DNA from 3 places in the Sporosarcina sp. Y352 genome. Region 1 is predicted to be linked to each of the others. Evidence: predicted binding sites of a transcription regulator. Region 1 holds the regulator's gene; each other region holds the start of a gene.
The links. The regulator CtsR, encoded in region 1, represses protease genes until heat stress. The targets are predictions, from matches to a motif close to ATGGTCAATAAAGGTCAAACA.

Region 1 (10,123 bases):
TAGCGTACGCGTACTTCTGAAGTCATATGAATCTCTCCCCGATCTGATTTCATTACTGTTTGTTATTTTACCACTTGCCTCGACCGTTTAAAAGGTGTTATGCCTTAACGAGCAGAATTGTTGCCATAGAGGCAATTCCTTCCTCGCGTCCAGTGAACCCTAATTGTTCAGTTGTCGTCGCTTTGACATTCACTTGTGTTACATCTGCTTTCAGCAAGTCTGCGACACGCTTTTGGATTACTTCAATATACGGAGCCATTTTCGGCTTTTGCGCAATAATCGTACAGTCAATATTGCCGAGTTTATAACCTTTTTCTTCTACAAGTGTCCAAATCTTTTCTAACAACACTGCCGAATCAGCGTCTTTAAATTCCGCATCCGTATCCGGAAAATGCCTTCCGATATCCCCTTTACCAATTGCACCAAGCGCTGCATCGGTAATTGTATGTAGAAGTACATCCGCATCAGAATGACCTGTCAGCCCTCTGTCATGCGGAATTAGAACACCACCGATGATAAGCGGACGCCCCGTTTCAAACTTGTGTACATCAAACCCTTGTCCTACTCTAATCATTTAAAAAACCTCCTACTTTTTTTCAATAAAACCTCTCCAAAAACAAGGTCCTCTTGCGTTGTCATCTTCACATTATCATAAGTACTTTCTACAATATGTATCGGTTCGCCAAGGCGTTCGACGAGCATCGATTCATCCGTGCCTAGAAAACCCTCTGCTTGTGCTTGTGCGGATGCCAGTTTCAGCAACTCATAGCGGAATGCCTGGGGAGTCTGAATGACCCACAACTTCTCACGATCCACTGTGCCTTCGACAACACCCAATTCAACATACTTCATTGTATCTTTTGCCCGTACGCCAGCAATCGCCGCTCCGTGCTTCTCCGCTACTTTAACAAGCTCAGTAATAACGCTATGTCGGATAAATGGCCTGGCAGCATCATGAACGAGGACAATACCACCCTCGTCATGTGCACAGATACATGCCGCTACACTATCTTGCCGCTCCCCTCCACCATCTACTAAAGCTGTAACTTTATTAATAGCGAATTGGTCAAGCATGGATTGAATTTGAGCACGCTCTTCAGGCTTCACAGCAAGAATAACCCCAACACACGCCGGATCTCCTTCAAACACTTGTAGTGTATGGATAAGAATTGGTTTGTCATCCAGTTTCAAAAACAATTTATTGAATCCGGCATCCATCCGTTGACCACTTCCGGCTGCCGGCATCATCACTGTATAGTTCACGATTTCCATCCCTTTTTTATGAGTTCGTCATGCTCAATTTAGTTTTTAAGGTTTACCATTTTTCAATTTAGCAAAAATCATTCTTCCCGCCGACGTCTGCAACACACTTGTTACAACGACATCGATGGCATTACCAATATGGAATTTCCCATCTTCAACGACAATCATTGTACCGTCATCCAAGTAGGCAACACCCTGGTTCTGTTCTTTACCGTCTTTAACAATCACGACATGCATGTCTTCACCCGGAATAACAACCGGCTTCACCGCATTCGCAAGATCGTTGATGTTTAGAACTGAAACGCCGTGCAAATCTGCGACTTTATTCAAATTGAAATCGTTTGTTACTACGAGCCCACCCATACTCTTAGCCAAATGCACAAGCTTCATATCGACTTCGGGAACACCAGCGAAATCTTCGTCAGTAATTTGAATAGATGGACCGTCATAGGTTTGCATGCGCTTCAATACGTCAAGTCCGCGTCTGCCTTTCGTCCGTTTTAACGTGTCTGAAGAATCCGCAATATGCTGAAGCTCTGTTAATACGAACTGGGGCACAACTAACACACCTTCGAGAAAACCTGTCTCCGAAATATCAGCAATCCGACCATCTATAATAACGCTGGTATCCAATATCTTGTAGTGCTTCCCTTTTGTTTGAGTGGATGCATCCTCCACTTCTTTCTTTTTGAGTCCACTGTTCTTTGTAGATTGTAGCGTATTGATAATTTCTTCCCGCTTCTTAAACCCAACCTGAAAACCTAAATAGCCGAGAATGATTGATAATAGAATCGGAAGAACCGATGTAATGATTGGTATTTGGATACTGCCCAAACCAAAACTGACAAGGAACGCGACACTTAAACCCACGACGAGGCCGATTGTACCAAATATTAAATCAAAAACTGGCGCTTTCAGTAAAAGTTCTTCCATCCATTTGATGAAATTGACAATTGGTTCCACTAAGAAAAGACCGAGCACGTAAAAAATTGCTGCTCCAAGGATTGCGGACACGTATGGATTATCAATCCATAGACTCTGGGAGAAAGAAAATAAGGCGAATAAATGCGGTAAAAATAATACACCCAGTGTTCCTCCTATAAGCAGGAATGTAACTTGAACTACTTTTTTCAACATATGAACCACCTCCTTCAGTTATTAATTATACATGTTTTCACGCCAAAACGCTTTGATAAGCATAGGCAGGAGTAGCTTTCACCTCTGTTGTAATAGGACTCTTTAGGACAATTGAAAGTTTCTCTTTTTCCGTTTATTTCAAAAGAGAAGTGACAGAACTGCCATAATTACAGCCCTGTCCTTCATTCAATCTGTGAAAGCGATTTTCAATGCATCACTGACTGTTTCTACACCTATCACACGGATGCCTTTCGGGTAATCCCAGCCGCCAAGGTTCGATTCAGGAATGATTGCGCGTTCGAAACCAAGTTTTGCTGCTTCCGATACGCGCTGTTCGACCCTGGATACCCGGCGTACTTCCCCCGTTAAGCCAACTTCGCCAATAAAGCAGTCGGATAGCCCTGCCGCTACGTCGCGGTAGCTGGAGACGATGCTAACGAGTACAGCTAGGTCAATCGCCGGTTCATCCAGCTTTACGCCGCCCGCTACTTTAATATAAGCATCCTGTGCTTGCAGGAGCATCCCCATACGTTTCTCAAGTACAGCCATCAGCAATTGGACACGGTTTTGGTCGAGCCCTGTTGCCATGCGCTTCGGGTAATTAAAGCTTGATGGCGTCACGAGCGCTTGAATTTCCACAAGAATCGGCCTTGTTCCTTCCATAGATGCAACGACAGTTGAGCCAGCCCCCCCTTGAGATCTTTCCCGAAGGAATAGCTCGGATGGATTTAGTACTTCTTTTAAACCCTCCTGCAACATTTCAAATATGGCAATTTCATTTGTAGAACCAAACCGGTTTTTTACACTGCGTAAAATCCGGTATGTATGATGACGCTCCCCTTCGAAGTAGAGTACAGTATCCACCATATGCTCAAGCAGTCGCGGGCCGGCAATCTGTCCGTCTTTCGTTACGTGGCCAACGAGGAAAATGGCAATGTTTTGCGTCTTTGCGATCCGCATCAGCTGAGCCGTACATTCGCGTACTTGAGATACGCTTCCCGGCGCTGAAGCTACTTCTGGATGATGAACGGTCTGGATTGAGTCCACAACGACAAATGTAGGTTTCACATCTGCAATCGTTTCGTGAATTAACCCAAGATCCGTTTCTGCATAAATATAGAGTTCGTCAGACTTTACGCCTAACCGCTCGGCACGTAACTTTGTTTGGCGAATTGATTCCTCGCCTGAAATGTAAAGGACACGCTGCCCTTTATTCGCCAAGAGCGACGATACTTGTAGTAGGAGTGTCGACTTTCCGATACCCGGATCCCCACCGATAAGTATGAGTGAACCAGGGACAATTCCACCACCTAGAACGCGGTTAAACTCTTCAAGATCCGTTCCGATTCTTGGTTCCTCAACCATTTCAATCGAACTAATTGGTAGCGCCTTATGACGGACTGTATCCGTATGTTGAAATGCGCCGCGCGGACCTTTTTGGACAGCGGCTTCAACTTCTTCCTCCATCATGTTCCACTCACCACACCCCGGGCAGCGGCCCATCCACTTCGGTGATTCATATCCACATGACTTACACATGAATTTTACCTTTCTTTTAGCCATGGAATCCTCCAAATACGAAAAGGACAGCCCATCTTCCCCCAAAATAGCGGGTTAAGGATGGGCTATCCAATTCACTCTTTATTTTTCGATTACTACTTCTTTTTCTGCGACCTCTGTTTGTTCAGCATCTTTGCCAACCTTGACGACAAACTCCTCATTCACCACATCGACGAGGACTTTACCACCTACGAGGACTGTACCTTTTAAAAGTTCCTCGGACAACCGGTCTTCGACGTGTTTCTGGATGGCACGGCGCAATGGTCGAGCACCGTACTCAGGGTCGTAACCCGCGTCAACAATTTTCAATTTCGCAGCATCCGTTAATGCAAGCTCGATATCTTGTTCGACGAGACGTTTAGTCAACTCATTAGACATAAGTGTGACGATTTCACGCAAATGATCTTTTTCAAGAGAATGGAACACAATCATTTCATCGACACGATTTAGGAACTCTGGACGGAAAGCTTTCTTCAACTCTTCGAGCATCGCCGACTTCATGCCTTCGTAATCACGTCCTGCGTCTCCAATATTGAAGCCCACATAACGATTTTTCCTGAGTTCTTGTGCACCTACGTTGGACGTCATAATAATAACCGTATTACGGAAATCGACTGTGCGTCCTTTTGAATCCGTCAATCTTCCATCTTCCAGTACTTGCAGTAGTATGTTAAATACATCCGGGTGCGCTTTTTCGATTTCATCCAACAGGACTACTGAGTAGGGTTTACGTCGAACTTTCTCTGTTAACTGTCCGCCTTCTTCATAGCCTACATAACCTGGAGGTGAACCGACAAGTCGTGATGTCGAATGTTTTTCCATATACTCGGACATGTCGACGCGGATCATTGCGTCTTCGTCACCGAACATGACTTCTGCAAGCGCTCTTGCAAGTTCCGTCTTCCCGACACCTGTAGGACCGAGGAATATGAACGAACCGATTGGACGCTTAGGATCTTTCAAGCCTGCACGCGCTCGGCGTATTGCCCGGGAAATAGCTGTAACTGCTTCACCTTGACCGATAACACGTTCATGGAGCATTTCTTCCATATTGAGCAATTTGGCGGATTCCGCTTCTGCAATTTTAGAGACAGGTATTCCCGTCCACATCGCTACAACTTCAGCGATATCTTCAACTGTTACTTCGGATTCCTTTTGACCTTGCTTTTCTTTCCAGTCAGTTTTCGTTGTTTCAAGTTCTTCTTTCATCTTCTGTTCTTTATCACGGAAAGATGCTGCTTTTTCGAATTCTTGACTTTGTACAGCCGCATTCTTCTCAGAACGAATTGCTTCTAGTTTCGATTCGAGCTCTTTCAAGTTCGGTGGTGTTGTATATGAACGTAGGCGAACCTTCGAGCCCGCTTCGTCAATTAAGTCAATTGCTTTATCCGGAAGGAATCTGTCGGAAATATAGCGATCCGACATTTTTGCAGCCGCTTCAATTGAGGCATCCGTAATTTTCACACGGTGATGCGCTTCATAACGGTCACGCAATCCGTATAGAATCTGGATTGTTTCATCAACAGTTGGCTCATCGACTTGAATCGGTTGGAAACGTCGTTCAAGCGCTGCATCTTTTTCAATATATTTACGGTATTCGTCCAGTGTCGTTGCACCAATACATTGCAATTCACCGCGTGCGAGCGACGGTTTCAGGATATTAGATGCATCGATTGCACCTTCCGCTCCTCCTGCTCCAATTAATGTATGCAATTCATCGATGAACAGGATGATATTGCCTGCCTGGCGAATCTCTTCCATTACTTTTTTCATGCGATCTTCAAATTCACCACGGTATTTCGTACCTGCGACAACTGTTCCCATATCAAGCGTCATAACACGCTTGTCGCGAAGGATTTCAGGTACTTCGTTGTTAATGACTTGCTGCGCAAGCCCTTCCGCAATTGCTGTCTTACCGACACCCGGTTCTCCGATTAGTACCGGATTGTTTTTCGTCCGGCGTGCCAATACTTCAATAACACGTGTGATTTCTTTGCTACGTCCGATAACCGGATCTAGCAAGCCTTCACGTGCCACTTCTGTTAAATCACGTGCCAAACTATCTAACGTTGGTGTTGCGGCAGAATTAGAGACCCCTTGACCTGTTGCTGAACTGTCATTGCTTCCCAGCAGTTGAAGTACTTGCTGACGCGCTTTGTTCAAGCTAACGCCGGAATTATTCAATACTCGCGCTGCAACGCCTTCACCTTCACGAATAAGTGCAAGCAAAATATGTTCCGTACCGATATAGGAATGGCCAAGTTTGCGTGATTCATCTACGGATAATTCAATAACTTTTTTTGCTCTAGGTGTGTAGTGAACGATGGGACCGACATCCTTTGTTCCGGCTCCGACAAGTTTTTCCACGCCTTGTACGATTGTTTCAAAGTTCACACCAATCGCTTCAAGTGCTTTCGCGGCAATACCCCCGCCTTCACGGATTAGCCCTAGCAAAATATGTTCTGTGCCGATGGACTCGTGTTTCATTCGAATTGCCTCTTCCTGTGCAAGTTGCAATACTTTCTGTGCACGCTGTGTAAATCGGTTAAACATCATAATCAGTCCTCTCCTTCTATCTATATATATACAATCAATTCCCCAAATACTCGTACATTACTCAATTGAATTATAAATATTAGAATGGAGCGATAAAACAACCATCCTAATTATACGTATTCAACTGGTAACGTCAGAACTCCTTTATTAGAGAAATTGACTTTGACTATCTTTGACCTGACTATACAGAAACCTCAGATAATGTGCAAAATAGTTGCTCACTCTTCCGCTTCTTTTTCAACCGGCGGCACTGTTCTTTCCACGTTAAGCCGTTCGCGGAACAATTTTGCCCTGAAGATATCCCGTTCTTCCTGGGATAACTCCGTACTCGCATATTGCTGCAAAAAACCCGGTTGCATAAATATCATCAACTCATTTAAGATCGACACATCAACGTCCTGGATAATACCTAAATCGATTCCGAGCCTGACGTCGGACAGACATCGAGCGGCTTCTCCTGACGGTAACAGACGTGCATAGCTGATTGTGCCGAGCGAACGAAATAGCCTGTTCTCAAGTGAAATCCGTGACTTTGCAAGTAACAACTCCCGTGACTTACGTTCATGAGCAATCAGGCGAGATGTAATGTTCCTGAGGTCTTCCAATATCTCCTGCTCCGTTTTACCAAGCGTTGTCTGATTTGATACTTGATAGATATTTCCTGGCGCTTCGCTTCCCTCTCCATAACTTCCACGGACAATCATGCCAAGTCGCGAAATAGCCGGAATAATACGTTCGATTTGTTTGGTAATGGTAAGTGCCGGCAAATGCATCATAACTGATGCGCGCATGCCGGTTCCCGTATTTGACGGACAACTTGTCAAAAAACCGAAATCCTCATCAAACGCGTATGGTAGTTCTTTTTCCAAATAATCATCTACTTGGTCCGCCTTTTTGTAGGCATCCTCTAGCTGGAGCCCTGGACAGATGCATTGAATCCGAATATGGTCTTCTTCATTGACCATGACACTCACCGTCTCATCTTCCGATAACAAGACAGCCCCGTGCCTATTAGGTGCTGCAAGTTGCGGACTGATTAAATGCTTCTCAACGAGCACTTGTCGTTCCAGTGCTGGAAGTTCCGACATCTTGGTGTAGGTATACCCGTTTTCTACAGCATCAAGCAAGACGCCTGTAACCGCCCTGTCAACCGCCATAGCCTCTTCTTCCGTGATGGCGATTGGAAAACGATAGCCTGTTAAATTACGTGCAAGCCGAACCCGCGTAGATAATACGATATCTGAGTTTTCTCCATAAGCTGTCATCCAGGTGGTTACCGCATTACGCATGAACTTTTCAATCGACATCGTTTTCTTCACCTCCATGTGAAAGGTGTTGCTTGAGTGTATTCGCTTCGTCACGTAATTCTGCTGCTTCTTCAAAACGTTCGGCTTCTACAGCATCTTTCATTTTGACCCGAATCTCATCAATCTTCTTTTTAACGGCATATAGCTCATTAAAAGACACTGGGATTTTACCCGTATGTGATGAACGTCCGTTGTGCAGTTTCCCAAAAACATATGGAAGGCTTTCGCGGAACGTGTCGTAACAGGCCGCACAGCCAAACTTACCGATATCGAGAAATTTCGGGAACGTCAAACCGCATGAAGGACATTCAGGTCCTGTCAACTGTTCCCCTCTTGCCGGCTGTTGTTCCTGGAATGATTCTGAACCGCTAAACCAGTGCGATAGAAATTGTTGAATCGACAGCGGTTCCTGATTAGGATCAAAAATTAATGTATGTGATTGGAAGGCGCACTTCTCACATAAATGATGTTCCATGGATCCGACCACGCTTTCTTGAGTGATGCTGACGGATGCGGGCCGTTCTTTACAATTTTCACATATCATTGAAAGTCACCTCAAATCAGTTAGATTATCAATCAATTTAGTTGCTCGTAAATGAGCGTCAAAAGCATCGCTTGCAAAATACGTGCACGTATAATATCACGTTCGGGAAGTGGCTGATGGATTGTTGTTCGATCGACAGCGGCGAGAATAAGCTTTGACTCGCGCTCAGATATAACGTCTTCCTCAATTAGTCTGTAGACGACATCCAGGGCCATTGTAAAGGAGGCTCCTGACTGGATACCCTCTAGAATATGTTCAATTAATTCTTTACGAGAATTTGCCTGCACGCGGAATATGCGTATATAACCACCGCCACCTCGCTTAGACTCAACTGCATATCCTCTTTCCGCTGTAAAACGGGTCTTAATGACGTAGTTGATCTGCGATGGTACGCACTGGAATTTTTCTGCAACTTCATTGCGCTTAATTTCAATCGTTCCACACTGTTCCTCTTCGATTATTGCCTTCAAATATCCTTCTATAATGTCGGAAATGTTTCGCATGTCCTCACCTCTTTCCTACTGGGGGAATAAGCCGTTGACTTTGACTATCTTTGACTTGATTGTACAGGACTCTCTGTTCGCACTGCAATCGATATGCACCAAGAAGGAGGGGATTCCCTTAGCATCGGCATAGTAGGTGTTCTTTTAGTCTCTAAACAAAAAAATGGAGTGCAAGGCGTATAGCCTTACACTCCTTTACCCTCTATTCCACGCTAACATTCGTCAATTCTTTGACCGGCAAGAATAGTTCTCCCGTTTCTAAATACGTTACGGCAAGTTTATCGCCTGCTTGAATATAAATGGCAAGCGGCACAGTTTCAGAAGAAACGATGAAGTTACGTCCATCCTCCGCTAAAAATGAAATCAGTGTAAAGTCGCCAACGCGTTCTTTAAAGACACGCACGACAGTTACCGCCACCTTCGCCTCTTCGGCGCCTGAACTGCCATCCACACTGCTACTTCCGCGTTGAAGAGCTGTTTTATATAACTTTAACGCTTCATTTGGCGTATTTCCGTAGACCGAAATCTCCGGATTCGCTGCTGATACGATGAAGTAATTTTGTAGGAATCCATTTGAATCGAGTACCGGTGTCAACCAGCTAGCTTCTCCGTAGAAGTTATACAAGACTGGCATTTCTCCCGACCATTTCTTTTCTATGAATTTCTTTTCTATGATTTGAAGTGCTCCTTGAGAATCCATATAGGACTCTTCTAGATTACCTGTATAATATGTGGCTATACCTGTTCTCCCGTCAGTCAACGCATAGCCTAGCATCGAATCGACGCCTTCTTTCGGGCTAGTGAAATCGGTGAAGTAATACATATGGCCATCTTCATCGAAGATTGGACTGACATTCGCCTCTGTTCCTTCATCAGACGGTAGTTTAACGTCTTTCTTCCCAATGATTGAATTCCAGAAACCATGGATATAGTTACCGAAATAGCTGTTCTGCAAACTGACAGCTTCAGGTGAAACAGCGCCATCAATATATTCCGGAACATCTTTTAGCGAATATTTCTTCACACTACCACTCTCAGGATTAACGACTACAATTCCCTTTACGTCAAAACCATTACGTGCGCTGATGAATTCACCGTATGAACGTATATAATGCGGCTTTCCTTCATCATCAATTTCGAGTTGTACATCTCCATAAAAGATGAGGTTCGGCATTTTCATCCGTATATGACGCTCAACTTGCTTATGGAAGAATGACGATGGCGTGTAAGCCATTTCTGCTTCCACAAATTTA
Region 2 (10,123 bases), on a different contig from region 1:
ACTGATCCTACCTGGAATCGAAATCGGCGACGGAGCGGTTATATCTGCGGCATCCCTTGTTAACCGTGATATTCCGGCAGGCGTGTTCGCAGGTGGAAATCCGGTGAAAATTATCTTCACTGAAGAGCAGATGAAAGTTCGACAACAAAACTCAATCGTAGAGGAAAATAGTTGAAAGTAGCTAATTTTCGCGTTAATTATGATATAATGGGGGACAATACGGGAAGGAACGTACTTTGCGTTCCTTCTTATTTTTGTGGGGGAATATGATTGGATAAACTTAGTAAGAAGCATGAAAAAAATGTCATTTCGTTCAATCCGGACGGTGAATTTTATTATAATAAAGCAGTTCAAGCAATGCAGCGCGATCGTTTTGATGATGCACAAAGATATTTAAAGAGAGCGACTGAACTCAGTCCTGAAGATCCAAAGATTCTTATGGAATACGGTGTGCTTGTTATGGAAGAGGGACGTTTTGAAGAAGCGCACGAGCTGCTTATGACAGCGAATACACTTGACCCGTCTGAAGAGGAAATTATCTTTTACTTGGCAGAAGTACATGCACATCTGGGTATGTTACGTGATGCAAAAATGTATGCTGAAAAGTATATTTCACTTAATCCGGATGGTACTTTTGCTGATGATTCAATGGAGATTATTGATTTTGCAGAACAAGAAGAATCATTTAATGATGATGAAATGCCGGATGGTGAAGTATATTTTCTCCAGGAAAAAGCTCGTCGATTGATGGAATCAGGGGATTTTACGGCAGCTGTAGAATTGCTTGAGCAAATTATAGTCGACTATCCCGAGTTTTGGGCGGCGTATAACAATTTAGCACTTGCCTACTTTTACATTGGGCAAAATGAGCGAGCCAGCGAATTACTCCATGTCGTTTTAGAGGGTAATAAAGGAAATATCCATGCACTCTGTAATCTTGCGGTCTTTTATTATTATGAAAAAAAGGAAGAGGACTTAGAGTCTTTACTTGCTTTACTCGTGAAGATAAAACCGTATCAAATTGAAAATCGCTATAAACTAGGTGCTACGTTTGCGCTGATTGGTCGACATAAAGAAGCATATAACTGGCTCAGAAGTTTACAGAAAAGAGGGTTTGAAGGAGATACGGGCTACTATTTCTGGCTTTCCCATTCTGCTTATTTTTCTGGACACGAAACAGTTGCAAGAGATGCATATGCAAAGTTAGTCGACTTAGATCCAACGAAGGTTGGATATGAGCCTTGGAAAGATGTCCAAGAGATCATAAAATCCGATTCACTTGAACAGGATAGGGGATTTCTTTTAAGTAAAATTACAAATCCCTATAGAAGTGAAAGGATGTTTGGGTTTTATCTTCTTGGAAAGTCAGGACATAAGCAGGAAATTATCTCACATCCGTCATATATCGAAATTGAAAAACTAAGTAATTTTGAACGGCTTTTCCTGGCAAGTGGGCTCGACTATGAGTTCATGCCGGAAAGTAAGTTCGATAAGTCATTTATGAGGGCGCTAGAAACGACGGACTTGCTCTATGCCAAATACTGTCCGTTGGATAAACAAGCGACACATCTTTTCCAAATGTGGTTTACTCTGTGTGAAACGGGGCTTAGCCAATCGTATTCTTTCCGAAATCCAAGAGCGCTTGCAGCAGCGGCAGATTATATGTTTCAATCATCCCGTTATCCGGGTGTGACCAAGACAGCAATTGCTAAGGGATTTGGTATCTCAGTGCCCACCTTGACGAAATACGTTGGTGAGTTGATAGAATATCTTCCGCAATTCGATGTTTAATGTTGTGATACAGCTTCCCATACACTGTCATTCATAAGCAGTAAAGTTGAATAGAAGGTCAAAATCCTATACGATTTATGTTGTAAATGTTGTGGAGGAGGAAGTTCACATGACAACTGAGAAGATTTATGATGTCATCATTATTGGTGCCGGCCCTGCGGGGATGACGGCTGCTGTTTATACATCACGGGGGAACCTTTCAACGCTAATGCTTGAACGTGGAATACCAGGTGGTCAAATGGCAAACACGGAAGAAATTGAGAATTATCCTGGATTCGAACATATACTCGGTCCCGATCTTTCTACAAAAATGTTTGAACATGCCAAAAAGTTTGGCGCGGAATATGCTTATGGTGATGTTACAGATGTTATTGACGGACACAGTTATAAGACGATTGTTGTTGGGGACAAAGAATATAAAGCACGTGCAATTATAATTACGACTGGCGCCGAATACAAAAAGATGGGTATTCCAGGCGAAACAGAACTCACTGGACGAGGCGTAAGCTATTGTGCGGTTTGTGACGGTGCTTTCTTCCGTAAGAAAGAGCTAGTTGTTGTAGGCGGCGGAGACTCTGCTGTGGAAGAAGGAGCCTATTTGACACGGTTTGCGGATAAAGTGACGATTGTTCACCGACGCGGCGAATTACGAGCACAAAAAATCCTTCAAGATCGTGCATTTGCAAATGATAAGATTGAATTTATCTGGAATTCTTCTGTCAAAGAAGTTAACAGTAATGGAGGAAAAGTCGGTTCCGTGACACTTGTTTCAACAATCGATAATTCTGAAAGAGAATTTGAAACGGATGGCATGTTTGTCTATATCGGAATGGATCCGTTAACAGCTCCTTTTGCTAAACTTGGAATTCTAGACGAAAATGGTTATATCGCTACGAACGAAATCATGGAGACATCTGTACCAGGCATTTATGCTGCAGGTGATGTCCGTGAGAAGTTATTGAGGCAGGTTGTAACGGCTACAGGAGACGGCAGTATCGCTGCACAGGCTGTACAGAAATATGTCGAGGAATTAATGGAAAAGTTAGGCGCAGAAGCATAACTTTTTAATGAAACCTTAACCTGACTGTAACAGTAATGCAACATCAAAGGGGTATAGTAAAAGTATCAATTGACCCCCCTTTTGATATAGCAAGCTTAAATTAGGCTGTCTGCCGGTTCAATCCGGTAGTTAGCCTTCTTTTTTTGTCGTTTTCCAATGGTACGTTGTATAATAGTATTATGCAGATTAAAAAAGTGGGGATAGTCAAATGCAGAGAATAGTAAACTTACTTGTCATTAAAGACAATCGTGTATTATTGTTGAAAAAACCGCGCCGTGGCTGGTACGTGGCCCCAGGAGGAAAGATGGATCCCGGTGAGTCGATTTACGAAACGGCAGTCAGGGAATTCACCGAGGAGACGGGTGCAAAGCCGGTTAACTCATATTTAAAAGGCGTTTATACGATGGTGATTACTGATGATACGGGGGAACACGTGAAAAATGAATGGATGCTTCATACATTCATTGCAACTGATTTCAGTGGTAAACTTTTTGAAACAACCACTGAAGGCGTGCTTGAGTGGCATTCTGTTGAAAGCCTTCAGACGCTTCCCATGGCGGAAGGAGACCGCACAAATTTGCTATATGCGGTTTCCAAGCAGGGTATACAATACGGGACGTTCTTTTACACCGAAGAATTTAAACTATTAAAAGAAGTAATCCAGAATTCTGTGGAAGGTGATGGGAAATGACCGAAATTGGGAAGCCAAACAGCGATGTTGAAATAGTTATCATAACGGGAATGTCAGGTGCCGGTAAAACAGTAGCCGTGCAGAGTTTCGAAGATCTGGGGTTCTATTGTATCGATAATTTACCGCCAGAGCTGCTTGTTATGTTTCTGGATTTGATGATGAAATCGGAGAATCGTATGAAACGGATAGCCGCTGTTATGGATACGCGGGGAGGCGATCTCTTTGATTCGCTCATCGGTGCACTAGATAATTTATTGAAGATGAAAGGCGTATCTTCCCGAATCTTATTCCTCGATGCCAACGACGAAACGCTAGTCCGACGTTATAAAGAGTCAAGACGCTCGCATCCGCTATCGGAAGGTGGATTACCCCTAACCGGTATTAAAAAGGAACGGCTACTATTGACTGAGATGAAAGGACGTGCTCGTTCAATATTCAATACGACAGGATTAAAGCCTAGAGAATTACGGGAAAAAATCATGTCTGAATTCTCCTCTAAGGAAGATTTAGGTTTTACATTGAATTTCCTGTCATTCGGCTTTAAGCACGGAATGCCGATTGATGCAGATGTCGTGTTTGATGTACGTTTCCTACCAAATCCCTTTTATATCGAGGACTTAAAACCGAAAACCGGTCTAGAGAAAGAAGTCTACGACTATGTACTGAAATGGAACGATACACAGATGTTAATTGAAAAATTGACAGATTTATTTAAGTTTCTGATCCCACAATATAAAAATGAAGGAAAATCACAAGTTGTCATTGCATTCGGTTGTACCGGGGGGCAGCACCGTTCTGTTACACTCGCCGAGTTTTTCGGAACACGGTTCAAAGAGGAGTATCGGACACTCATTACGCATAGGGATATTGAAAAAAGAAAGGATTGACGCTATGCCGAAATCGAAGCATATAAAAAAAGTGGTGGTCTTCGGTGGCGGAACCGGATTGTCAACGTTATTACGCGGATTGAAATATCATCCTGTCGATTTAACGGCGGTCGTCACTGTCGCTGATGATGGCGGGAGTTCGGGCAGGCTTTTGGATGAATACGATATCCCACCTCCAGGCGATATCCGGAAAGTAATGGCAGCGCTTTCAGATGTTGAACCACTTATTGAGGAAATGTTCGAGTATCGCTTCTCAATATCAGAAGATTTAAAAGGCCATTCCCTTGGGAATCTAATGTTGGCCGCAATGACGGATATCACTGGTGACTTCGCCCGTGCTGTTGAGCAAATGAGTCGGGTACTTAACATAAAAGGGAAAGTATTGCCTGCTGCAAATCAGCGAATCACATTGCATGCAGAACTTGAAGACGGTACAATCGTGACAGGCGAATCGAAAATACCTGTATACGAACGGAAAATTCGAAGGGTATATCTATCACCTCAAGAAGTTGAACCGTTACCTGAAACAATTGAGGCAATTAAAGCGGCTGATCTTATCATTATTGGTCCGGGCAGCTTATATACGAGTATCTTACCGACATTACTTGTTCAGGCGATACGTAAAGCAGTACTGGGGTGTAAAGCGAAAAAGGTATACATTAGTAACTTGGCAACGCAAGCAGGTGAGACCTATCGCTATACAGCCTCAGAGCATGTCCAGGCACTGTATGATCATGCAGGCGAAGCATTTATTGATACAGTATTATTAAATGGCACAGTACTTCCATCGTTGCAACAGGGCAAGAAATTGACTGGACCACCTTGGCCTGTCGAAAATGACATTGAATCGTTGCAACGACTTGTCCCGAATATTGTAGTAAAAGACATCGGCCTACTCTATGAGGGTAATATAATACATGACTCTGAAAAGGTTGCTAAATGGCTTATCGATTATATGGAAAATGGGATAAAAACGGAACAGACCTGATTGTCGCCGAGAAAGGGGAAGAATCATGTCTTTTGCATCAGAAACAAAGAAAGAAATGACACAGATAGAAGCAGATGATTGTTGTACAAAAGCAGAAGTCGCAGCATTCATCAGGATGAATGGGGCACTATCCTTTTCCAATAAGCAGTTGAGTCTAGATGTGCAAACTGAAAATGCCGCTATAGCCAGACGGCTTTATTCGAATTTGAAAAGGTTGTATCCATATAAAGTGGAACTGCTCGTCCGAAAAAAAATGCGTTTGAAAAAGAATAATGTTTATATTTGTCGAATTCGAAACGGTGCGAAAGATCTTCTTGAAGACCTTTACATCTTGACGGGTACGTTTCAATTCAAAAATGAGGTTGCAAAGGAATTGGTGAAAAAGAGATGCTGTCAACGCGCTTATTTACGAGGTGCTTTTCTAGCAGGTGGTTCCGTTAATAATCCGGAAACGTCTTCCTATCATCTTGAAATCTTTTCAATCTATAAAGAACACAGTGAAGACCTAGTCGATCTGATGAACAAATACCATTTGAATGCAAAATCCATTGAACGTAAAAAAGGATATATCGCGTATTTAAAGGAAGCCGAAAAAATATCGGATTTTCTAAGTATTGTCGGTGCGCATGTTTCCTTAATGAAGTTTGAAGATGTACGGATTATACGGGATATGCGGAACAGTGTGAATCGACTTGTGAATTGTGAAACAGCGAATATGAACAAAACGATAGGAGCTGCACAGCGCCAAGTTGAAAATATAAAGTTCATTGAAAGAACAATCGGCCTTGCGGAACTACCTGAAAGACTACAAGAAATCGCAAGACTTCGGGTGGACAATCAAGACATCACTTTAAAAGAGCTCGGAGAATTAGTTACGGGCGGAATGGTAAGCAAGTCAGGTGTAAACCATCGTTTAAGAAAAATAGAAGAAATTGCGGAAAACCTTCGCAGTGGTGGACTCGGCAGTCGGTGAATCCGATGTCGGACCAAGAGAGGAGTAGATACTGTCATGGCAGAAAGAACAGTTGAAGTGAAGATGAAAACGGGGTTACAAGCACGGCAAGCAGCCCTTTTTGTTCAAGAGGCAAATCGATTTATGGCGGATATATTTTTGAAAAAAGACGAACGCCAAGTGAATGCGAAAAGTATAATGGGGATTATGAGTCTTGCCATTGCACGAGGAACAAGTGTAACACTAATTGCAGAAGGAAATGACGAAGAACAAGCTTTAGAATCACTTGTCAATCTGGTTGGAAACGAAAATTAATATAACTCGCCGTTACTGCTGTCTGAAGACATGTAGAAGCGGTTTTTTTCTTTTCAGAAAAAAGCTTTGGTATCGGGAAGAAGATTCGTTTCTCACCGTGAAATCACCAGTTTAGTAAATAAAAAAGCCGATTCTCCAAAAATGGAAAATCGGCTTTCAAACTAATTATTTTGTTTTAGGTGCGTCTTTCATATCACTGCGTGTGATGATATGGTCAATTAAGCCATATTCTTTTGCACGTTCAGCTGTCATGAAGTTGTCGCGATCCGTATCCTTCGCGATAACTTCGACCGGTTGCCCAGTACGCTCTGAAAGAATCAAGTTCAGTTTTTCGCGAATGAATAAGATATGCTTAGCAGCAATTTCAATTTCTGTTGCTTGTCCTTGTGCTCCTCCAAGTGGTTGGTGGATCATAACTTCAGCATTAGGAAGCGCATAGCGTTTACCTTTAGTACCGGCAGCGAGTAGGAACGATCCCATTGATGCAGCCATTCCTATGCAGATTGTTTGAATGTCAGGTTTGATGAATTGCATCGTATCAAAGATTGCCATTCCAGCTGTAACGCTTCCTCCAGGACTGTTGATATAAATGGAAATGTCCTTATCTGGATCTTCAGCTTCTAGGAATAGAAGTTGAGCAACGATAGAGTTCGCAACGTTGTCATCGATTCCACTTCCGAGCATGATAATACGGTCTTTCAATAGACGGGAATAGATGTCGTAAGCACGTTCACCTCGGCTAGTCTGTTCAATTACTGTAGGTATTAGATTCATTCCATTTCCTCCTTCAAGGTGGATAGATTGTAGGTCTATTGAAACTAGATATCGTTTCAACTGTAACTTTATCATACATAGTATGGTCAACGAAGGTCAAATATAACGCTTTAAAATAAGCATTGCAATCGTGTTGCCGCACTAGTATACTTAGTCTTGTCTGTTACAACACAACATTATATAATAAGGCAACGCCCTCGTGGTGCAACGGATAGCACGTGAGCCTCCGAAGCTTAAGATGTGAGTTCGATTCTCGCCGAGGGCATTTAAAGTGACGTTGCAACAACGTTATTGGTCGCAAGCACTACGCGACCTCCGCTAACCTCCTTTCATTTACGTAGAAAATACGTATTTTGAATGGGGGTTTTTTCGTTGTCTGAAAACAGTGAACGCATCGCTATTAGCGGAAGTCAATAAAGCGATTGGGCGAGCAGTCGAAAACCCGGCCGCCCAAATCCCCTATAAATACAGTTTTTTCGCTATAGCGGGAATATTTGGAAGTGTGTATAATCAGAATAGTGCCAAAATAAAATTTCATTGGGGGTTATTTTATTGAAAATGTGGTACAAGCGTTGGGTAGTGGTATGGGGTGGCACGTTTGGCGTATTATTTGTCATATGGCTATTTACACCGGAAGTAGAGCCGGAAGTCGAAGTGGATGTGGTGGTAGAGTATTACGACACGCACGCAAAAAAGTTAGCGAAAGAATAAGGTACGACATCAAATGGATTCATATATAAGGAGCGGAAAGCCTAGTGCAATCAAGTACAGGCTTTTTTCGTTTAGCCATGCGGATATCGCACGACATAAAAAGAGCCGCGCCATCAAGCGTAGCCCTTTTCGGTTATCCTTATTATTCAATCGTCAGAATATCGTTTATTCCGTACAGCTTACCGTTGCGTTCGAGCGTCTTCATGGCGTTTACAATCCGTTCTAGTGTTTCGAGGTTTTAGGACTTGCTGCCACCTTTGTACAGTTGCTTGCTAATGGTGTTACTGACTTCGTTTAAGTATTTGTGAAAGTATACTCAATGGTTAAAATCAAATTGAATTTGAGTTAATCAATAAAAGCCCCACGATAAATGCACTTTTTTGAATGATTTAGTGGAGGTTTTTGTATGGGGAAAACCGTGAATATATGATTGAAACACAATTTTTAGATGTGCGTTGTCAAATGAAAATGGAATCAGTCGTAAAAATTCAACTAGAAAATGTAAAGTCTCTATAAGTGGAAACGTAATCAGTTGTGAAATTAATAGCCCAGACGGTTTGCGATCACTTGGAACACGAGGAAATAGCTCGTACGAGAAAAGTTTAGCGTTGAAAATTAAATTATGATAAAAGCAAATTCATCAGCTATTGCTGATTTTGTAAATACAGATGGTCATGGAGTTTTTAATCTTTTCGACTATTTCCATTCTGAGTGCTTTCAGCAATTGTGGAAGTTGCTTTCTTAAAATCATTATTAATAGTAGGTGAAGAGGACTTTACAGGATCTCCATAGGCTGTAAAAGTAGTTGTATCTTTCTTTTTCTTGTCAGCACTTGCATTCGTGTTCATGTTTTGATTAGTCATTATTGTAGAACCTCCTATTGTAATTTCGAATGTCGTCAAGCATTGAAGTGAAACCATTTAGTCATTAATTAACTTTAGAATCTCCAATAACGCGCTTACTATGCATCTCAAATAGAGTTCTTATCTTTTTGGAGCGAAGAACAAGCAGCGCATATTTGAAATGGAAAAAAGAAGGCGATTTTTGCCTAACTTTTTTGTTTTGATCTAAGTTTTAGATTCTCATAGTTACTTCAATTCCTTTTTAACAAAATTCGTTTACCTACATATACTAAGTGTCACTGGGCGTATTTCCTGAAGACAAAGGAGTGTTTATTTGGATTGGCTAATAATCACTTTGTTCGGAGTTATTTTCTGCTTACTTATTCTAATCATTACATTGGCTTTACCTTTAGCTAAACAAAGGCAATGGTAGCAAAATAACGTTCCCGTCATACAATATTTCGAGGAGTGATGAAATTGGAACGTCCGATGTTCCGGGGAAGTTATAAACCGTTCGTTTCCCCGCTAGATCCATGTCCACCTATACTGGTAAAGACTTTCGTGTTACCTCCGCAGATTTTTACGAATTTTCAGCAGCCTGGTCTTCCTCAGTATTCTCCTGCAGAAGCATTGCGTCGCGGAACGCTTTGGCCAGCATTTGATGATGGGTTCTCACGGGAAGAGGGGATTTCATGAACGCGTTTGAAGAAGAACGCCATATGATGTTGATGGTGCAGCAGGCAGACTTTGTTGTCGTGGAGCTAACGCTGTACACTGATACCCATCCTGATGACGCTGAAGCGCTAGATCAGTGGCGGGAAGCAATTAAAGAAGCTGCTAATGTACGGCGCCAATATGAAAATAAATACGGACCCTTATCTCTGACATCCATACCATCAAAACAGGCCATTGAAATCGGCTGGCGCTGGAATCAAGAACCATGGCCATGGCAACGATGAGAAGGGAGATTAGCTATGTGGGTCTATGAAAAAAAACTGTTATATCCGGTTGAGGTAGGTACGTGTAATCCAACGCTTGCGAAGTACGTGATGGAGCAATACGGAGGTGCAGACGGGGAACTTGCGGCTGCGCTCCGATATATGAATCAACGT
Region 3 (10,123 bases), on a different contig from region 1:
TTAACGGTAAAGACCGAGAGAAATATACAGGTAAACGTGTAGCTGTAATTGGTGGTGGTCACTCCGCAATCAATACAATTCTAGAATTGACTAAACTCAATGAAAGCAATTCCAATGAAATCATTTGGATTCTCCGCAAAAGTAATGTTGAAGAGGCTTATGGGGGTGAAGAAAAAGATGCTCTCCAAGCAAGAGGGGAACTTGGATTGAAAATTCATCAATTGGTGAATTCCGGACGTGTCAAAGTTTATACGCCATATCAAGTTCAAAAAGTTTTGATGATAGATGATTCATTAAAAATTTTTGGTAAGTTTAAAGGTGAAAGTCTTTCTATTGATAGGATAGATGAGTTGATTGTAAACACTGGAAGTCGCCCTGATTTCACATTCTTAAATGAAATCAGATTACAAATTGACTCTGCTACTGAAAGCGCTGCAGTACTGGCTCCGTTAATTGATCCCAACATTCATAGTTGTGGAACCGTTCGTCCTCATGGGGAGAAAGAATTAAGACAACCAGAGAAGGACTTTTATATTGCTGGTATGAAGAGTTATGGAAGAGCACCGACGTTTTTAATGGCAACTGGATATGAACAAGTGCGATCAATCGTGGCTTATCTGACGGGCGACTATGAATCAGCAAAGAAAGTAGAGCTGGACTTACCTGAAACAGGTGTATGCAGTGTAAACCTTGCATCAACAAAACAAGAACAATCTTGCTGTAATGCAATACCTAGATCTTAGGGTATTTTAATGGAAAAATGGACAAAGATGCACTTAACAAAGAGTCTACTTCTGGTAACTCTTGTTAAGTGTTTATTTGTCATTGCGATACGAACATGTAATCTTACTTTAGTATCTCCTATTATTTACAGTTACCGAAACAGGGTTTAAATATCGCTGAATGCATTTTTTTAACATCTTCAAATTTTTTATAATTGGGACTTTTCACTCTTTTTAATCAGAATACCCACAATATTTAAAAAAATGGTGTATATTACTAGGAGAAGTATTGGTAGATTTAGGGGGCTAGGGGAATGAAGGGAAAATTTTTACTCTTAAACATTAAAGATTTACGTCAGAATCTAAATGTGAGTACGGTTAGTGCTGGCTTAGTTGCAGCAATATTTGGGTGTACGGGCCCTGCTTTGATCATCATTGGAGCTGCGACAAGTGGGGGCTTGACGTATGCTGAAACCATTAGTTGGATATTTGCTGTTTATTTTTTTAGCGGATTGCTCGGTATGTTTTTATCTATAAAGTATCGTCAGCCCATCGCAGGTGCACATTCGATTGCCGGAGCAGTATTAGTTGCAGGTGCTTTGACTCATTATTCATTCCAAGAAGCTATAGGGGCTTATCTATTTGCCCATATCCTCGTGATTATTCTCGGTGCATCAGGCTTAATCAACAAAGTGATGAAATGGATACCTGTCCCGATTGTCATGGGCATGATTGTTGGCGTAATGATCCGTTTTTCGACGGAAATGATTACGTCAGTTACCATTTCTCCCATACTAGCAGGTTCTGCAATTCTAGTTTTTTTACTTTCTACACGATTTTTCAAAAAAATCCCACCTGTTTTATCGGCATTACTTGTCGCAGTTTTGTTGGCCGTCTTTACTAATGAATTTCAGCTTCAGAACGTCCAGAATGCATTCATTCTTCCACAGTTAATCCTACCTGCATTTAGTTTTGATGCTTTACTGTCGATTGGAATTCCGCTTGCGTTACTTATAATCTGTACCGAAAGTGCTCAAGCGTCAGGTGTGTTAATGGCTCAAGGGTACAAGCCGCCAAATAATGCGATGGCGATTTACGGTTCAATTGTTGGTGTAATCGCTTCGTTTTTCGGCGCTCATGCTATTAATATCGCGGGACCGATGACAGCGATCTGTTCTGCTGAAGAAGTTGGGAAAAAAGAAAGCCGGTATGTTGCAGCCGTTGTTTGTGGAGGGTTATTCTCGACTTTTGGACTGTTTGCGGCTGTAGTCGTTCCGCTTGTGATTGCCATGCCGGGTGTAATTATTAGTGTAATTGCTGGTCTTGCGATGCTAGGGGTACTTATGAATGCACTCAAAATAGCCTTTTCAGACAGTAAGTTTCAAATGGGTGCTTTTTTTGCCTTAATAATAGGCATGTCAGGTGTGAGTTTCTTCAATATTGGCGCACCATTATGGGCAATTATCGGAAGTTTATTCGTCTCTATTGTTGTTGAAAAAGACCATTTTGTATGGAAAGCAAAGGTAGAAAAAGTGATAGGATCGAAAGTGGAAACGACCGTTTAAACATTTGCATTCAATTGAGTATCAGGTACCTCTTTTTCAACGGCCACCCGTTTGATAGGTGGCCGTTATTTGATGCTAATGTATCAGTCACCTTTGTTAAAAGGTATGGGATGCCGAAGTAGAATGCTGAATTCATTTAGACTCTATTAAATGATGACTTGCGAAAAAATAGAAAAGCTTATAATGTAGATAAGTAAACAATAACGGAAAAGTTTTTCGGGGTAATAAAAGGAGCAAATTAAATGGTGTTGGGAAAAAATACTGTTATTCGAAAAGAGTTATTTAAAGCAATTGATCCATTGACAGATGAGCAGTTCAATAAAATACCTTCAAATGGGGGATGGTCTCCAAAACAAATCTTCGAACACCTAGCGAGAATGGAAACAGTGATTGCGACTAATATTGCCAGAGAACTTAATAACCCCGATAGTCTAAAATGTATGAAAAAACCGATAGCATTGTCTACGAATCGCTTAATTAAAGTGGAAGCACCGGAGTTTACAGTTCCGACAAAAGAGTATAAATCAAAAGTAGAAATGAAAAATGAACTCTATCATTCCCGTATCTTCTTATTAGATGTGTATGAAACAAGCACAAAAGAAGTGCTCCGTGATAAATCACTCAAACATCCGATATTTGGACAAATTCCATTGAGTCAATGGTTTCTATTTGTCGGATTGCATGAAAAACGTCACTTGAAACAATTGAAAAAAACAATTGAAATGGACGTTGAGTGACTATCATCAGCCAGGGGACGAGCATTCATGGGTTGGTCAAGTGGAGCAGTGGTCCGGTAAGAAGAATCTTTGCATTGAAGAAGAGCATCGGGAGTACTTTGCCGATGCTCTTTTGCAGTTACTCTCTTTCGATAACGGAATTCCAAGTTCATCCGCAAATTCGTAGATTGATATTTCCTTAATTCGGAAATTATATTAGGTGAAAAAAGTTTTAGATACATAGTAAAAATGAAAAAGAGCCAAGCATGAGGAGAGGATATTTCACAGAATTGAATTTTTATTTGATATTGAAAGCACTTTCATTATATACTGAGTGAAGTAAATCGGTTTACTAAACCGTTTTATCTTAAAATAGATGAGAGTTAAGAGCTTTTCTATCGAAGAGAGGTATTTGTGTTGTTATCTACTATTGGCGTGTAATGCTAAGCAACGCTTAAATTATGCATGATAATCTGCAAATATCGAAAGTAATGATTAATTGGTTTGGAGTAAGCGGTTACAAGGTTACTGTGCTTGACTGACCATCAATAATTAGAAATGTCAGTCCACATGCGCAAAAGCGATTCGAAGCTATTAGAACAAACTGCAAGTAGACTTGGGGGGAGAATAAAGATGGATTGGATTATAACTTATTTACCGCTTATTTGGGTAGCTCTTGGGGTAGCGCTACTCCTTTACTTGAACATTGTGGTAAAACTAAATAGTGTACTTGCCCTTTTGATTGTAGCGATACTGGTAGGTATTTTAAACGGGTTAACATTAGATATGGTCGTCGTATCGATAAAGACAGGTTTTGGAGGAACGCTCGGAAGTTTGGCAATCATTATCGGAATGGGTGCTGTGCTTGGTAAATTAATGGTGGATTCCGGTGCTGCTCAACGGGTAGCTTCTACCTTATTAAACAAGTTTGGCGTAAAGAATGTTGAATGGGCAATTTTAATTGTTGGTGCCATTTTTGGTGTCTCAGTATTTTATGAAGTGGCGTTTATCATATTGGCACCACTTGTCATCAGTATTGCAATTGAAGCAAAAATTCCATATTTACGCTTAGGTATCACGATGGTTGCCTCGGCTACAATGGCGCATAGTATATTCCCACCACAACCTGGTCCAACTGCACTTGTTGAGGCTTATGGTGCAGACATGGGGATGGTTTACATATTGGGACTGATCGTAGTCATTCCATCAGTAATTGCAGCAGGTATTATTTTACCTAGAATGCTACGTAATTTGGATCGTCCTGTACCACCAATGTTGAAGAAGCCGAAAGAATTTGCTGAAGATGAAATGCCTGGATTTGCTGTAAGTATAATTGTACCGTTATTGCCAGCAATCATCATTACATCGGCAACGATTTTGGATTTCTTTATAGAAGAAGGAACGATGTTCTATCAAATTATTAATTTCCTTGGTAGTGCCGAAATTAGCATGATTCTCGCTGTATTGGTTGCCATTTATGTATTCGGCATACGCAGAGGTAGAACAATGCCGGAAGTTATGAATTCGTTCTCAGGTGCTATTGAAGGTATTGCGATGATTATCTTCATTGTTGGTGCTGGTGGAGCTTTCAAACAGATCATTTTGGATACAGGCATTGGTGACTTCATCGCAGGAATGATGGAAAATACAAGTGTATCGCCATTAATTATGGCCTGGGTCATTACTGCAATGTTACGTATTGCTACGGGGACGGGTGTTGTTTCTGCAATTACTGCTGCAGGTATTGTGGGTCCGCTAATTCATACATTTGATGTGAATCCTGTATTAATGGTTTTAGCAACAGCGGCAGGAAGTAATACAATTACTCACGTAAATGACGCATCCTTCTGGTTGTTTAAAGAGTACTTTAACTTATCCATTAAAGATACGTTTAAAACCTGGGGCCTGTTATTATTCACGACCTCAGTCGTTGGTCTTGGTGTTGTACTACTGCTTAGCTTGTTTATCTAATAAAAAACTGTCATTCAAGTCCACGGTAATGGATTTGGTTGACAGTTTTTTTATTTGAAGATCATGTGGCTAAGCTGATTTTACGAGTAGTCTTCATTAAAAATATTCAAGGATATGTAAGCAAGTTTCTTGAAAGTCAAAAAAGGTCAGTGTATAATAAGTCCATAGATCAAATATAGTCAAAGTCAGGAAAGATAGATAAATGAAAAATTGAGGGAGGAATAGAATATGAAATGTCAACATTGTGATAAAAACGAAGCGACGATGAGTTTGAGATTTCAAGTAAATCAGCAAGGTATGCACATTAATATGTGTCATCCATGCTTTCAAGAAATCCAAGGTCAATTACAAGCAGGTAAGATGCCGTCATTTAGCAACAATGCGAATCCCTTTTCCCAAGCTAACGGCGGCCAACAGGCAAGAACTCAAACAAAGCAAACACAAGAAGGTCACGGCAACGGTTTGTTAGACCAACTTGGTAAAAATATATCAAATGATGCAAGAAATGGACAGATTGATCCAGTCATCGGACGCGATCAAGAAGTGAAACGCGTCATTGAAACGTTAAATAGAAGAAATAAAAACAACCCAGTGCTAATTGGTGAGCCTGGAGTTGGTAAAACAGCAATCGCCGAAGGGCTCGCAGTAAAAATCCATGAAGGCGATGTACCGGTGAAACTAAAGAATAAAGAAGTGTACTTACTAGATGTTGCTTCACTTGTTACCAATACAGGCATTCGTGGTCAGTTTGAAGAGCGGATGAAACAACTCATTGAAGAACTTCAAGCCCGGACAGATGTTATTTTATTCATTGATGAAATTCACCTGCTCGTTGGTGCGGGTTCAACAGAAGGATCGCAAATGGATGCCGGTAATATTTTGAAGCCAGCCTTAGCACGGGGAGGCTTGCAACTCATCGGGGCAACGACATTGAAAGAATATCGTCAAATCGAAAAAGATGCCGCACTTGAACGTCGATTCCAACCGATTATCGTCAAGGAACCATCGGCAGAAGATACGATTAAAATCTTAAGTGGAATAAAAGGACGTTACGAAAACTTCCATGAAGTACACTATACAGATGAAGCGATTCAAGCATTTGTCACCTTATCACAACGTTATATTCAGGACCGCTTTTTACCGGACAAAGCGATTGATTTGATGGATGAAGTCGGGTCACGTTTAAACCTTGCACACGTCATCCCTAATTCGGATTCAGATTCACTTGGAGTGCGTCTAGGCGAAATCATTCAAGAAAAAGAACAAGCAGCAGAATTGGAAGACTATGAAAAAGCGGCAAATTTACGTTATGAAGAAATTCAATTACGTAAACAATTGGAAGAAGCGAAACAAAATGGGGAAGCTAAAAAAATAGAAGTTACTGTTGCAGATATTGAGTTAATTGTCGAAGAGAAAACAGGAATTCCTGTGACAAAACTACAAGCGGCAGAACAGGTGAAAATGAAAGGTCTTCAGGAAAACCTCAATAAAAAAGTCATCGGTCAAGAAGAAGCGGTTGATAAAATTGCAAAAGCAATCCGTCGTAGCCGTGCGGGACTTAAATCGAAAGACCGTCCCATTGGCTCCTTCTTATTTGTCGGTCCAACGGGTGTTGGTAAAACAGAAATCACAAAAGTCCTAGCAGAAGAATTATTTGGTTCACGTGACACGTTAATCCGTCTCGACATGAGTGAATATATGGAGAAACATGCGGTGTCTAAAATTATTGGCTCCCCTCCAGGTTATGTTGGGCATGAAGACGCTGGTCAATTAACAGAACAAATACGCCGGAATCCTTATTCAATATTACTCCTTGACGAAATTGAAAAAGCGCATCCAGACGTTCAAAATATGTTCCTTCAGATTATGGAGGATGGCCGCTTAACAGATTCACATGGTCGGACAGTCAGTTTCAAAGATACGGTTATTATTATGACAAGTAACGCTGGAACAGGCGACAAAAAAGTGAGTGTCGGTTTCAATAAAACAGTACATGAATCCGTTACGATGCTAGAAATGTTAGGCGATTATTTCAAACCTGAATTTCTCAATCGCTTCGATGCAATTGTTTCATTTAACGAATTAACAGAGGGAAATCTACTTGAAATCGTGGAATTAATGCTTGTTGATTTACAAGTAACAATCGAAGAAAATAATATTGATATCACGATTTCCCAAGAAGTAAAACAAGCATTGGTCAAACTAGGCTACGATAAACGGTTCGGAGCTCGACCACTTCGTAGAGTCATTCAAGATAAAATTGAAGATCCATTAACAGATATTATTTTGGAAGAGCATGTTGAAAAAGTCCGTGTCGATCTCGTAGAGGAAGAGATTGTTGTTAACATAGTGTAACTATATGTTTGACACAGGTATCTCCTAATATAAAGAAAACTGTCAACCAAATCCGTTTGGTTGACAGTTTTTTCATTTTAGGTAAAGTACTCAACAATTTGGTTAAAGAAGGAATAACTCAGTGTGCCATTAATTGCCGGCTATTTATTGGCACGATAACTACTCCCATCTATACAGAAGTCATAGTGGGGGTAGTTGAATTGAATTCGATTTTGAGATTGTGTAACAAGCATTATTTAATACATAGTAAGGCATTAAGCTTGTTGTGTCGTAAGATGCTCATCGAATGCATCAATAATTTGAAGGAAGTGATCCGCTTCACGGTATACATGGTCGGCAAGAAGGGCGGGTATATTGCTCTTTATTTTACAGGCTTCAATTAAATCACGTGCTGTTTTTTTGAAATCGCGTAACGATACGACAGAAACACGATTTTGGTCTAAAAATTGTTCTAAAAGTGGTTGTGTTTCTGACTGAGGGCGCATGTGATCTAAATCCTGTGCTTGGTAAAGAAGTTGGTCGAAATCATGGCTGAACCCTCGTGCTTGATCGACAAGTTTTCTTTCCGAAGGATCTAGCAGGTGTCCGATGAATTTTGAATGATCCGCCATTATTTTCAAGAAAAACACATTCTCTTTAATAATTGCCTCTGGTAAAGGTTTCAGCTTACCTTCGTTTAATTCCTTCAATCGTTTAGCGAAATAGGCAGCTTCTCGGCTCGTATGGTCAACTAGTAAAGGGAAATTGTTGGAGATAATTTGGCAACTTAATATCAATCCAAGTACTTTTCGTTTATAAGCCCAAATAGAAGCTGCCGCTTGGTAGACTTGAATGTTTAGTTGTCTAATGACATCAGGATCTGTTGTTTCATTGTAATCGCTGATCTGCTCTTCGATGCGTTCAAACAGTACAATGTATTGCTTTGCTTCTTGAATGAGTTGTGTATCACTTGCATTAAATCCAAGACTTAAAAAGAAAGCATGTTCTTTCATAATCCGTGACCAAAATCGAATCTCATCCAATGATTGCGTTACAAATGTCGGAATCGGCCATTCACTCCCCTTATAGTTATCACCATAGTCAATGTATTCGAGATCAGTTGAAATGATGCAGTTTGGCTACTTGAAAAATTTGACACGTGTTATAACTGACTAACAGTTGGCTTCAATACAGTAAGTGTAGGTAACTATTTTTATATATTTATACACTGAAAGCTACCCGAAATTACATCTCCGGGCATTTAATCACAACAGAATTAACGAAAAGAGTGTGGCTAGAAGTGACGGAGTCACATCTATCCACACTCTAACCTTAGTAAATTCGTCGTGATTAATCCGCCGAAAGCGGGCTGAAAGTAGTCCAGTGAAAAGAGAGATTTTCAAGCCTACCTCAATTCAGAACAGATATTTCTTTAGTCTCAACTTTCTCCGCTGCAAGCTTGGTTACCTTTTTTCCCTCGTTGTGCGGAATTGTTAACATTATAGAGATTAAGGATGGGATAGCAAAAGCCATATTTACCATGATCCCGGCAGCTGCTGCTAACTCTATGCTTCCGGTGAGCAAGATTGCACCATAAACTGCTGTTGAAATCGCTATACCAAATGAAAAGCCCAGTGAGCTGGACATTTTATAAATACCTGAAGCAACCCCAACTTTATCTTCTGGGATATTTACCACAGCGGTTTCAATAGAAGGCGTTGCGTACAATCCAAGCCCTATACCTGAAAGCATGAAACCGAGGAAGACGGTGATGATGTAAGCTAAGTCAGGCAAAAATGTTAACGCTGTTAAACTGATTCCAAGGGGAGTAATGATTGCTGCTGCAATCATTGGTTTTCTTGCGCCCACTTTTTGCATCATTTTCTCACCCACGCGAATCATTATGAGCACAGCAACTAAATTACCAATCGTTAGTAAACCTGTTTGAAAGGCTGTAAATCCTCGTGCTAATTGCACATACGTATTCGCAACCACAACTGTTCCGGCAATTCCATTTTGTAAAAAGTTAGAGGTGACAGCTCCTGTATATGCTTTAGACTTGAATAAAGAAAACTCAATGAACTTACTCTTTTTCTTTATTTCAACTAAAAAGAATAGGGCGGTTCCAATTAACGTTGCAACTATTAAAGTGATTGTAAGTGGACTCGTCCAACCAAACTCATGCCCACGTGTAATTGTTAAATTCAATGCAAGCATTACGAAAATGAAAATGAGTAAACCCGTATAATCAAATTTCGATTTGATAGACTGGACAGCCTTGCTTTCTGGTATATCTTTTAGTAAGTACATCGCTAGTAAAGAGATAACAATTGAAAGGACAAAAATCCATCTCCATCCCATATACGTCGCAATGGCTCCACCTACTAAAGCACAAGCACCGGCTCCACCCCATGAACCGAATGACCAATAACTAAGTGCACGCTGCCTGTCTGCTCCATCAAAGTAGGCTTTAACTAAAGCAATGGTTGCCGGCATAATACATGCTGCAGAAATACCTTGGATGATTCGCCCAGCGATTAAAAGTGGAGCATCTTGTGCTAGAACAAGGCACAAAGAGCCAATAACACTTAAACTTAATCCTAAAAAAGTCAGTTTTTTACGGCCTGCTCTATCTGAGATACCGCCAGCCGCAACAATAAACATACCTGAAAATAAGGAGGTTATACTAATAGCGATATTTAGAGTTCCGAGTGATATACCTAAATCTGCTTGAATTGCTGGAATAATGTTTACCATTGACTGAGCAAACAACCAAAACGTAAGAACGGCTAGCACGATACCAAAAATCAATTTG

Region 2: clpP (ATP-dependent Clp endopeptidase proteolytic subunit ClpP) is a predicted target of CtsR. The motif match lies at 7,541-7,561, and genes of this name have one in related genera.
Region 3: AC1TO6_RS17540 (ATP-dependent Clp protease ATP-binding subunit) is a predicted target of CtsR. The motif match lies at 5,107-5,127, and genes of this name have one in related genera.

The regions. Positions count from the first base shown of each region.
Region 1 covers NZ_JBXCJE010000005.1:204,715-214,837, forward strand. The annotation lists gene gltX (glutamate--tRNA ligase) at 1-26, opposite strand, end outside; gene ispF (2-C-methyl-D-erythritol 2,4-cyclodiphosphate synthase) at 98-574, opposite strand; gene ispD (2-C-methyl-D-erythritol 4-phosphate cytidylyltransferase) at 571-1,263, opposite strand; gene AC1TO6_RS10870 (PIN/TRAM domain-containing protein) at 1,309-2,400, opposite strand; gene radA (DNA repair protein RadA) at 2,587-3,963, opposite strand; gene AC1TO6_RS10880 (ATP-dependent Clp protease ATP-binding subunit) at 4,042-6,516, opposite strand; gene mcsB (protein-arginine kinase McsB) at 6,735-7,823, opposite strand; gene AC1TO6_RS10890 (UvrB/UvrC motif-containing protein) at 7,813-8,298, opposite strand; gene AC1TO6_RS10895 (CtsR family transcriptional regulator) at 8,400-8,870, opposite strand; gene AC1TO6_RS10900 (hypothetical protein) at 9,073-10,123, opposite strand, start outside.
Region 2 covers NZ_JBXCJE010000008.1:141,248-151,370, reverse strand. The annotation lists gene AC1TO6_RS14630 (acyltransferase) at 1-175, shown strand, start outside; gene AC1TO6_RS14625 (tetratricopeptide repeat protein) at 271-1,791, shown strand; gene trxB (thioredoxin-disulfide reductase) at 1,901-2,851, shown strand; gene AC1TO6_RS14615 (NUDIX hydrolase) at 3,060-3,542, shown strand; gene rapZ (RNase adapter RapZ) at 3,539-4,429, shown strand; gene AC1TO6_RS14605 (gluconeogenesis factor YvcK family protein) at 4,434-5,417, shown strand; gene whiA (DNA-binding protein WhiA) at 5,443-6,390, shown strand; gene AC1TO6_RS14595 (HPr family phosphocarrier protein) at 6,427-6,684, shown strand; gene clpP (ATP-dependent Clp endopeptidase proteolytic subunit ClpP) at 6,850-7,458, opposite strand; tRNA gene AC1TO6_RS14585 (tRNA-Arg) at 7,652-7,723, shown strand; gene AC1TO6_RS14580 (hypothetical protein) at 8,011-8,169, shown strand; gene AC1TO6_RS14575 (hypothetical protein) at 8,853-9,032, opposite strand; gene AC1TO6_RS14570 (spore coat associated protein CotJA) at 9,501-9,707, shown strand; gene AC1TO6_RS14565 (spore coat protein CotJB) at 9,704-9,970, shown strand; gene AC1TO6_RS14560 (manganese catalase family protein) at 9,986-10,123, shown strand, end outside.
Region 3 covers NZ_JBXCJE010000013.1:53,689-63,811, forward strand. The annotation lists gene AC1TO6_RS17520 (NAD(P)-binding domain-containing protein) at 1-743, shown strand, start outside; gene AC1TO6_RS17525 (benzoate/H(+) symporter BenE family transporter) at 1,037-2,287, shown strand; gene AC1TO6_RS17530 (DinB family protein) at 2,530-3,024, shown strand; gene AC1TO6_RS17535 (gluconate:H+ symporter) at 3,637-4,974, shown strand; gene AC1TO6_RS17540 (ATP-dependent Clp protease ATP-binding subunit) at 5,203-7,329, shown strand; gene AC1TO6_RS17545 (DUF2935 domain-containing protein) at 7,584-8,414, opposite strand; gene AC1TO6_RS17550 (MFS transporter) at 8,719-10,123, opposite strand, start outside.